One region of the Streptomyces roseochromogenus subsp. oscitans DS 12.976 genome, then DNA from elsewhere that is predicted to be linked to it. Evidence: predicted binding sites of a transcription regulator. Region 1 holds the regulator's gene; each other region holds the start of a gene.
What was found. The regulator HrcA, encoded in region 1, represses chaperone genes, less so after heat shock. The targets are predictions, from matches to a motif close to TTNGCACTCNGNNNNNCNGAGTGCNAA.
Positions count from the first base shown of each region.

Region 1 (3,273 bases):
AGCGACCGTTGAAAGCATCCTTCAACCGCGAGAACAGACCCTGCTGCCCCGGCTGGAACTGCCCCTGCGGCCGCTCCTCGCCCCGCAGCTTGGCCAGCTCGCGCAGCAGCCGCTCCTGCTCGGGATCCAGCTTGGTCGGCGTCGTGACCTCGACATGCACGATCAGGTCACCCCGGCCGCCGCCGCGCAGATGCGTGACACCCCGGTTGTGCAGCGGGATCGACTGGCCGGACTGGGTGCCGGGCCGGATGTCGACCTCCTCCATGCCGTCCAGCGTCTCCAGCGGCACCTTGGTGCCGAGGGCCGCCGCCGTCATCGGGATCGTCACCGTGCAGTGCAGATCGTCGCCGCGCCGCTGGAAGGTCGGGTGCGGCAGCTCGTGGATCTCGACGTACAGGTCACCGGCCGGACCGCCACCGGGGCCGACCTCGCCCTCACCGGCGAGCTGGATCCGCGTGCCGTTGTCGACACCGGCCGGGATCTTCACGGTGAGCGTGCGGCGGGAGCGGACGCGGCCGTCGCCGGCGCACTCCGGGCACGGCGTCGGCACGACCGTGCCGAAGCCCTGGCACTGGGGGCAGGGCCGCGAGGTCATGACCTGGCCCAGGAAGGACCGGGTGACCTGCGAGACCTCACCGCGGCCGCGGCACATGTCACACGTCTGAGCGGTCGTACCGGGCGCCGCGCCCTCGCCGTTACAGGTGTTGCAGACAACCGCGGTGTCGACCTGGATGTCCTTGGTCGTCCCGAAGGCCGCCTCGTCCAGCTCGACCTCGATGCGGATCATCGCGTCCTGGCCGCGCCGGGTGCGCGAGCGCGGGCCGCGCTGCGACGCCGTACCGAAGAACGCGTCCATGATGTCGGAGAAGTTGCCGAAGCCACCGGCCCCGAAGCCGCCCGCGCCGGCGCCGCCCGCCTGCGAGAGCGGGTCGCCGCCGAGGTCGTAGACCTGCTTCTTCTGCGGGTCCGACAGCACCTCGTAAGCGGCGTTGATCTCCTTGAACCGCTCCTGGGTCTTCGGGTCGGGGTTGACGTCCGGGTGCAGCTCGCGCGCGAGCCGGCGGAACGCCTTCTTGATCTCATCCTGCGACGCGTCGCGGCGCACGCCGAGAACGGCGTAGTAGTCCGTGGCCACTTACGACTCCGCCAGGATCTGTCCGACGTACCGTGCCACTGCGCGTACCGCTCCCATCGTTCCCGGGTAGTCCATGCGGGTCGGTCCGACCACGCCGAGCTTGGCAACCGCCTCGCCGCCCGAACCGTAACCGACCGACACCACGGAGGTGGAGTTGAGTCCCTCATGGGCGTTCTCGTGCCCGATGCGCACCATCACGCCCGGATCCTTCGCCTCGCCAAGGAGCTTGAGAAGCACGACATGCTCCTCCAGGGCCTCCAGGACGGGCCGGATCATGAGGGGAAAATCATGTCCGAAGCGGGTGAGATTGGCGGTGCCGCCGATCATCAGCCGCTCCTCGTTCTCCTCGACGAGTGTCTCCAGAAGGGTGGAGAGCACCGCCGAGACCGTACCGCGGTCCTCCGGCTCGAAGGCGTCCGGCAGGTCCTCGACCAGCCGCGGCACATCCGTGAACCGGCGACCCGCGACCCGGCTGTTCAGCCGCGCGCGCAGATCGGCGAGGGAGGACTCGCCGAACGGCGCCGGGCAGTCGACCATCCGCTGCTCGACCCGGCCGGTGTCCGTGATCAGCACGAGCATCACGCGCGCCGGGGCGAGCGAGAGCAGCTCCACATGCCGCACGGTGGACCGGGTCAGGGACGGATACTGCACGACGGCGACCTGCCGGGTGAGCTGCGCGAGCAGCCGCACGGTCCGCGCCACCACGTCGTCGAGATCGACGGCGCCCTCCAGGAAGTTCTGGATCGCCCGCCGCTCGGGCGCGGTCATCGGCTTGACGCCCGCCAGCTTGTCCACGAACAGCCGGTAGCCCTTGTCGGTGGGGATGCGCCCGGCACTGGTGTGCGGCTGGGCGATGAACCCCTCGTCCTCCAGGGCCGCCATGTCGTTGCGGACGGTGGCCGGGGAGACCCCGAGGTTGTGCCGCTCGGTCAGGGCCTTCGACCCGACCGGCTCCTCGGTGCCGACGTAGTCCTGGACGATGGCGCGCAGCACCTGAAGCCTGCGTTCACTCAGCATTCGCGCGCACCTCCAGCACGTCGTCCCCTCTGTCCCGTCCGTCCCGCCGTCCGTCCGCTTGGCACTCTTCGCATGCGAGTGCCAGCGTTCTGGGGCCCAGTGTACGGCTGTCGGGTACACCCGGGGCAAGGTCGTGCGGTCGCGGCGGCTTGTGCAGCTAGCGTCGCGGTATGACGGTGACTTGGGAAGAGCTGGGGTGGGAACGGCTGGCCGCCGGCGTCGGACGCCGCCGCCTCCCCGGCTGTGACTGCACGGTCGGGCTGGTCCTCGGGGAGGGTACGGCGCTGATGGTGGACGCCGGATCCAGCCTGGCCGAGGGCGCGCGGCTGCGGGCACAGGCCGAGGAACTGGCCGACGGCCGTGTGACCCATCTCGCGCTGACGCATCCCCACTTCGACCATGTCCTCGGGGCGGCGGCGTTCGCGGGGACGGAGATCTACGCGGCCGTGGGCGTCGACGCGGTCTTCGCCTACGAGCGCGCGGAACTGCGCTTGGACGCCGTGCGCAACGGGCTCCCGGTGGCCGACGCCGACGAGGCGGTGGACGCGCTGGTGCCGCCCGGCCATCTGGTCTCCGGCGAGTGGACGCTGGACCTGGGCGCGGGCCGCCAGGCGCTGCTGGCGAACGTGGGTCCGGGACACACGGCCCACGATCTCGCGGTGCTGATCCCCGGCTCCCCGGAGGTGGTCTTCTGCGGCGACCTGGTCGAGCAGTCCGGCGAGCCCCAGGCGGGTCCGGACGCGGTCCCGTCCCGCTGGCCGGACGCCCTGGACCGGCTGCTGTCCCTGGGCGGCGAGGACGCGCTGTACGTACCCGGTCACGGAGCGGTGGTGGACGCGGCGTTCGTACGACGTCAACGCGACGAGCTGGCAACGCGCTTCGGCGTGTCGTGAGCGCCGACGTGAGGCTTCTCCTATCGTCATCCGAATGCGCCAGTACTCCGCCGATCTGACTCCACCGTGGAAGAGGCCGAAGCCCACGCCGGAGGTACCGGCGGAGCCGGGCCTGGTGGTGGAGGAGCCCGGTACCGGCTTCTGTGGCGCGGTGATCCGCTGCGAGGCCGGCACGGTGACACTGGAGGACCGCTTCGGCAAGCACCGGGTGTTCCCGCTGGAGCCGCG
Region 1 is NZ_CM002285.1:6,588,978-6,592,250, reverse strand. It holds gene dnaJ (molecular chaperone DnaJ) at 1-1,135, opposite strand, end outside; gene hrcA (heat-inducible transcriptional repressor HrcA) at 1,136-2,152, opposite strand; gene M878_RS78265 (MBL fold metallo-hydrolase) at 2,323-3,045, shown strand; gene M878_RS78260 (DUF3097 domain-containing protein) at 3,080-3,273, shown strand, end outside.

Region 2 (3,273 bases), 1.4 Mb from region 1:
GACGTATTCGCCCGTGGCGGCGTTCAGACCGTGGCCGACGGCCAGGTTGCGCACCTTCTCCACGACGACGCCACCCTCAAGACCACCGTTGACGGCGATCTGCTTCAGCGGGGCCTCCAGGGCGAGCTTCACGGCGTTGGCGCCGGTCGCCTCGTCACCCTCCAGGTCCAGCTTCTCGAAGACCGAGGAGGCCTGCAGCAGGGCCACGCCACCACCGGCGACGATGCCCTCCTCGACGGCCGCCTTGGCGTTGCGCACGGCGTCCTCGATGCGGTGCTTGCGCTCCTTGAGCTCCACCTCGGTGGCGGCACCGGCCTTGATGACCGCGACACCGCCGGCGAGCTTCGCCAGGCGCTCCTGCAGCTTCTCGCGGTCGTAGTCCGAGTCGCTGTTCTCGATCTCGGCGCGGATCTGGTTGACCCGGCCGCCCACCTGCTCCGAGGAGCCGGCGCCGTCGACGATGGTGGTCTCGTCCTTGGTGATGACGACCTTGCGGGCGCGGCCCAGGAGGTCCAGGGTCGCGTTCTCCAGCTTGAGGCCGACCTCCTCGGAGATGACCTCGCCGCCCGTGAGGATGGCGATGTCGCCGAGCATGGCCTTGCGGCGGTCGCCGAAGCCCGGGGCCTTGACGGCGACGGACTTGAAGGTGCCGCGGATCTTGTTGACGACCAGGGTCGACAGGGCCTCGCCCTCGACGTCCTCGGCGATGATCAGCAGCGGCTTGCCCGACTGCATGACCTTCTCCAGCAGCGGGAGCAGGTCCTTGACCGAGGAGATCTTGGAGTTGGCGATGAGGATGTACGGGTCCTCCAGCGCCGCCTCCATGCGCTCCATGTCGGTCGCGAAGTAGGCGGAGATGTAGCCCTTGTCGAAGCGCATGCCCTCGGTGAGCTCAAGCTCCAGACCGAAGGTGTTGCTCTCCTCGACGGTGATGACGCCTTCCTTGCCGACCTTGTCCATGGCCTCGGCGATCAGCTCGCCGATCTGGGTGTCGGCGGCGGAGATGGACGCGGTGGAGGCGATCTGCTCCTTGGTCTCGACGTCCTTCGCCTGCTCCAGCAGGGCGGCGGAGACGGCCTCCACGGCCTTCTCGATACCGCGCTTGAGGGCCATCGGGTTGGCGCCGGCGGCGACGTTGCGCAGGCCTTCCTTGACCAGGGCCTGGGCCAGGACGGTCGCGGTCGTCGTGCCGTCACCGGCTACGTCGTCGGTCTTCTTCGCGACTTCCTTGACCAGCTCGGCGCCGATCTTCTCGTACGGGTCCTCGAGCTCGATCTCCTTGGCGATGGAGACACCATCGTTGGTGATCGTGGGGGCGCCCCACTTCTTCTCGAGGACGACGTTGCGACCCTTGGGGCCGAGCGTCACCTTGACGGCGTCCGCGAGCTGGTTCATGCCGCGCTCGAGGCCGCGCCGCGCCTCCTCGTCGAACGCGATGATCTTGGCCATGTGAAGTGGTCCCTCCAGGACTGGGGGTGATTCCTTCGGACCGCGCCCGCGCCCGCGACGGACGGTTCGCCGGCCTGTGGTTCCCTGCCCCACGTGGCCCGCGGACCTCACCGACCCGGTCCTTCTTTGTCACTCTCACCTTCAGAGTGCTAACGCCAATGATTAGCACTCGGCATGCCCGAGTGCAAGCGCCTCGCGCCTGCCGGGGGCCTCGCTCAGCCGCGCGCGAACGGGGGGCGCCGGGCATGAACGCCGGGCATGAACAGGGGGCGCGCCGGGCATGACGAAGGGCCCGCACCCCAGGAGGTACGGGCCCTTCGAAGATGAGCAGAAGAACGTCGCTGTCAGCCGACGCGTGCTTCAGCTGGTCGCCAGCTTGACCATGTCCGCCTGCGGGCCCTTCTGACCCTGCGAGATCTCGAAGTCGACCCGCTGTCCCTCTTCCAGGGTGCGGTAACCGTCCATCTGGATCGCACTGTAGTGGACGAAAACATCCGCACCACCGTCGACCGCGATGAAGCCGTACCCCTTCTCCGCGTTGAACCACTTGACGGTGCCCTGAGCCATGCCTAACTCCCCTATTACTGGCCCTTGCACAGATCCACACTTCGCGGACCCGGGTCAGACCTCACCCCCCAAATCGGTCGGGGGCGTGCGCCGGAACGCGTCGACCGCGGCTGAATGTATCTGTCCAACTGCCGTCTGCAACAGGTCAATCGGACGAGAATTCTGGACGGGAACGGTCCGGAATGTGGTGAGAATTCGCCCGACTTCGGGGCAAGTCGGGCCACACAAAGGCCACAAAAGCCGCATAAAACCCGCGTACTTTGGCTGCTTCTTGTCGGGCGTGCGGCACGAATCCAGGGCTCGCGACCCGAAGGCCGCGACCAGGTTCCCCAACTGTACCGCGCTCAATCACGCAGAATCGCCCCCTCCGCTTCTCTCACGGAGGAGGCAATTCAATGAACAATGGGTAACTGAAGTTACCCAAGGTAACGATCAGCCGCCGGCGACCGCCGGGATGATGGAGACACCCGCGCCGTCCGGGGTGGCGGTCTGAAGGCCCTGCTCGAAGCGGACGTCGTCGTCGTTGACGTAGACGTTCACGAAACGGCGCAGCTTGCCCTGGTCGTCCAGGACGCGGGCGGCGATCCCGGTGTGGTTCTTCTCCAGGTCCTCGATGACCTCGGCGAGGGTGGCGCCTTCGGCGGCCACTTCGGCCTGCCCACCGGTGTAGGTGCGCAGGATGGTCGGGATGCGAACGGTCACGCTCACGATGAAACCTCCGGTCAGGGTGACGCCCCAGGGGCGCGGGGCTGTATTTGATGTACGGCTACCGCCGCGTGGGCACGACCAGCCCCCACCGGCCCGCAGACGAACTCAGTTACGCGAGGCCGGCCTCGCGGAACGAATCAAGGCTGGGACGAATGGTCGCGGTCAGCCCTGTACCAGCCACCGCGTCCAGCGTCTTCAGCCCGTCACCGGTGTTGAGAACCACCGTGGTCTTCGTCGGGTCCAGGACGCCGTCCTTGATCAGCTTGCGGGTGACGCCCACGGTCACACCGCCCGCCGTCTCCGCGAAGATGCCCTCGGTGCGGGCCAGCAGTTTGATGGCGTCGACGACTTCCTCGTCCGTCACGTCCTCCACGGCACCGCCGGTGCGGCGCGCGATGTCGAGGACGTAGGGGCCGTCGGCCGGGTTGCCGATGGCGAGGGACTTGGCGATGGTGTTCGGCTTCTGGGGGCGGACCACGTCATGGCCGGCCTTGAAGGCCGTCGACACCGGCGAGCAGCCCTCGGCCTGCGCGCCGAAGACCTTGTACG
Region 2 is NZ_CM002285.1:5,152,975-5,156,247, reverse strand. It holds gene groL (chaperonin GroEL) at 1-1,449, opposite strand, end outside; gene M878_RS71990 (cold-shock protein) at 1,810-2,016, opposite strand; gene M878_RS71985 (MoaD/ThiS family protein) at 2,449-2,724, opposite strand; gene thrC (threonine synthase) at 2,834-3,273, opposite strand, start outside.
Region 2: a site for HrcA is predicted at 1,612-1,638, ahead of groL (chaperonin GroEL). Genes of this name have one in related genera too.

Region 3 (3,273 bases), 2.9 Mb from region 1:
GTCCTACGAGGAGCAGAAGACCGAGATCTGCGACATGCAGGACATCATGGAGAAGCAGTTCGGCAAGCGCCCGACGGTCTTCCGCCCGCCCTACGGCAACTACAACCAGGACACCCTGCGCGCCGCCAGGTCCTGTGGCATCAAGTACGCGCCGATCTGGAACGAGGAGGTCTTCGTCGACCACTGGGAGTACCGCGAGGACGACCAGAAGATGCGCCGCGGCGACATCGTTCTCACCCACTTCCGCGGCCGCTCCGACTGGAACGGCACGATGATCGACGACATGCGCCGCTTCCTGAACAAGATCACGCGCGAGGGCTACGCCGTGGCCCGCCTGGAGGACTACCTGTGAGGCCGGGGGGGAGCCCGCGGGCGGAGCGCGCGAGGACCGGCCGCGGGCGGCGCCCGTACCGGTCCCTGAGCGCGCTCCTCGCCTCGGCCCTCCTCCTCGCCGGCTGCGCCCAGTCCGTCGACCCCATCGAACGCCTCGGCAAGAAGGCCGCCGAGGGCGTACGCCCGCACGGCCCCGCCCCCGACCAGAGCTACCGCCGCTGGGGCCTGACCGAGCCCCTCGCCCGCCCGCCGCGCCCCGCCGCCCGCGCCCTGGCCCTCGCCCCGCAGACCGGCGGCCGTGCCCTGCCCCGCGTCGTCGACCACATCCCCACCCGCGACCGGGTCGTCTTCCTCACCTACGACGACGGCGCCGAGAAGGACCCCGGGTTCGTCGACATGGTCCGCGAACTCCGGCTGCCGGTCAGCATGTTCCTCACCGACAGCGCCATGGGCCCCGGCTACGGCCACTTCGCCCGCCTGCACCAGCTGGGCGCCGGCATCCAGAACCACACCCTCGACCATCGCGCGCTGGCCGGACTGCCGTACGCCGCCCAGCGTGCCGAGATCTGCGGCCAGCAGAGCAGGCTCAGATCCCGCCTCGGCGTACGCGCCCGTCTCTTCCGCCCGCCGTACGCCTCGTACGACACCACCACCCTGCGCGCGGCGGCCGACTGCGGCATCTCCGCCGTCGTCCTGTGGCGCGCCGCGATGACCCCGACCGACGTCGTCTACATCCACGGCAAACACCACCTGCGCCCCGGCGACATCATCCTGGTCGGCCCGGACGAGACGACGGGAGTGTCCTTGCGGGAGCGCACGACCGGGGTGCTGCGGAGGGTGCAGCAGCGGGGGCTGACGGTGGGGCGGCTGGAGGACTACCTGTAGAGCACTTTTCCGGCGCCGGCCGGCGAAAAACAGCCCGTCCGGCGTTTGAGGACGAGGCCGTTCAGGCCGAAGCGGGGTCTGGGGGCGCCAGCCCCCGGGACGGTGGGGCGACACCGGCCCACCAGGAACCCGGCGCGGAGGAGATTCCGCCGACGCGCCGCACGGCATTGGCACTCCGCTTGACCGAGTGCTAATCGCGGTCATAGTCTCGGCTCTGGCACTCCCCAAGTGAGAGTGCCAAAAAAGCGACGGGCAGGTCCGGCACCCGCGACGACGGATCGACCTGGTCGCCACCTCAGACAGTTAACCCCGTGAGATCTCCGAAGGGGGAGGTCGGATCGTGACGACCGCCAGCTCCAAGGTTGCCATCAAGCCGCTTGAGGACCGCATCGTGGTCCAGCCGCTGGACGCCGAGCAGACCACGGCCTCTGGCCTGGTCATCCCGGACACCGCGAAGGAGAAGCCCCAGGAGGGCGCCGTCCTCGCTGTGGGCCCGGGCCGGTTCGAGAACGGCGAGCGCCTTCCGCTCGACGTCAAGGTCGGCGACGTCGTCCTGTACAGCAAGTACGGCGGCACCGAGGTGAAGTACAACAACGAGGAGTACCTCGTCCTCTCGGCTCGCGACGTGCTCGCGATCATCGAGAAGTAATCACCTCGAGCAGACTCTTTTGCTCCTGAGCTGCGCCCCTGGCCCCCGCGACCGATAACGAAGCCGGGCGCCCGGGGCGCAGTTGTCTTTCCACCCATAGATTTCCGAGAGGGCTCCCGCTGTCATGGCGAAGATCCTGAAGTTCGACGAGGACGCCCGTCGCGCCCTCGAGCGCGGCGTCAACAAGCTGGCCGACACGGTGAAGGTGACGATCGGCCCCAAGGGCCGCAACGTCGTCATCGACAAGAAGTTCGGCGCCCCCACCATCACCAACGACGGTGTCACGATCGCCCGCGAGGTCGAGATCGAGGACCCGTACGAGAACCTTGGTGCCCAGCTGGTGAAGGAGGTGGCGACCAAGACCAACGACATCGCGGGTGACGGCACCACCACCGCCACCGTGCTCGCCCAGGCGCTGGTCCGCGAGGGTCTGAAGAACGTCGCCGCCGGTGCCTCCCCGGCCGCCCTGAAGAAGGGCATCGACGCCGCCGTCAAGGCCGTCTCCGACGAGCTGCTCGCCACGGCCCGTCCGATCGACGAGAAGTCCGACATCGCCGCCGTCGCCGCGCTGTCCGCCCAGGACCAGCAGGTCGGCGAGCTGATCGCCGAGGCGATGGACAAGGTGGGCAAGGACGGTGTCATCACCGTCGAGGAGTCCAACACCTTCGGTCTGGAGCTGGACTTCACCGAGGGCATGGCCTTCGACAAGGGCTACCTGTCGCCGTACTTCGTGACGGACCAGGAGCGCATGGAGGCCGTCCTGGAGGACCCGTACATCCTCATCAACCAGGGCAAGATCTCCTCCATCCAGGACATGCTGCCGCTGCTGGAGAAGGTCATCCAGGCCGGCTCCTCCAAGCCGCTGCTGATCATCGCCGAGGACGTCGAGGGCGAGGCCCTGTCGACCCTGGTCGTCAACAAGATCCGCGGCACCTTCAACGCCGTCGCGGTGAAGGCCCCCGGCTTCGGCGACCGCCGCAAGGCGATGCTGCAGGACATGGCGATCCTCACCGGCGCCACGGTCATCTCCGAGGAGGTCGGCCTCAAGCTCGACCAGGCCGGCCTGGACGTGCTGGGCTCCGCCCGCCGCGTGACGGTCACCAAGGACGACACCACCCTCGTCGACGGAGCCGGCAAGTCCGAGGACGTGCACGGCCGCGTCGCGCAGATCAAGGCCGAGATCGAGAACACCGACTCCGACTGGGACCGCGAGAAGCTCCAGGAGCGCCTCGCGAAGCTGGCCGGCGGCGTGTGCGTGATCAAGGTCGGCGCCGCCACCGAGGTGGAGCTGAAGGAGAAGAAGCACCGTCTGGAGGACGCCATCTCCGCGACCCGCGCCGCGGTCGAGGAGGGCATCGTCTCCGGTGGTGGCGCCGCGCTGGTCCACGCCTCCAAGGTCCTCGAGG
Region 3 is NZ_CM002285.1:3,664,031-3,667,303, reverse strand. It holds partial or broken gene M878_RS65535 (polysaccharide deacetylase family protein) at 1-352, shown strand, start outside; gene M878_RS65530 (polysaccharide deacetylase family protein) at 418-1,218, shown strand; gene groES (co-chaperone GroES) at 1,559-1,867, shown strand; gene groL (chaperonin GroEL) at 1,992-3,273, shown strand, end outside.
Region 3: a site for HrcA is predicted at 1,386-1,412, ahead of groES (co-chaperone GroES). Genes of this name have one in related genera too.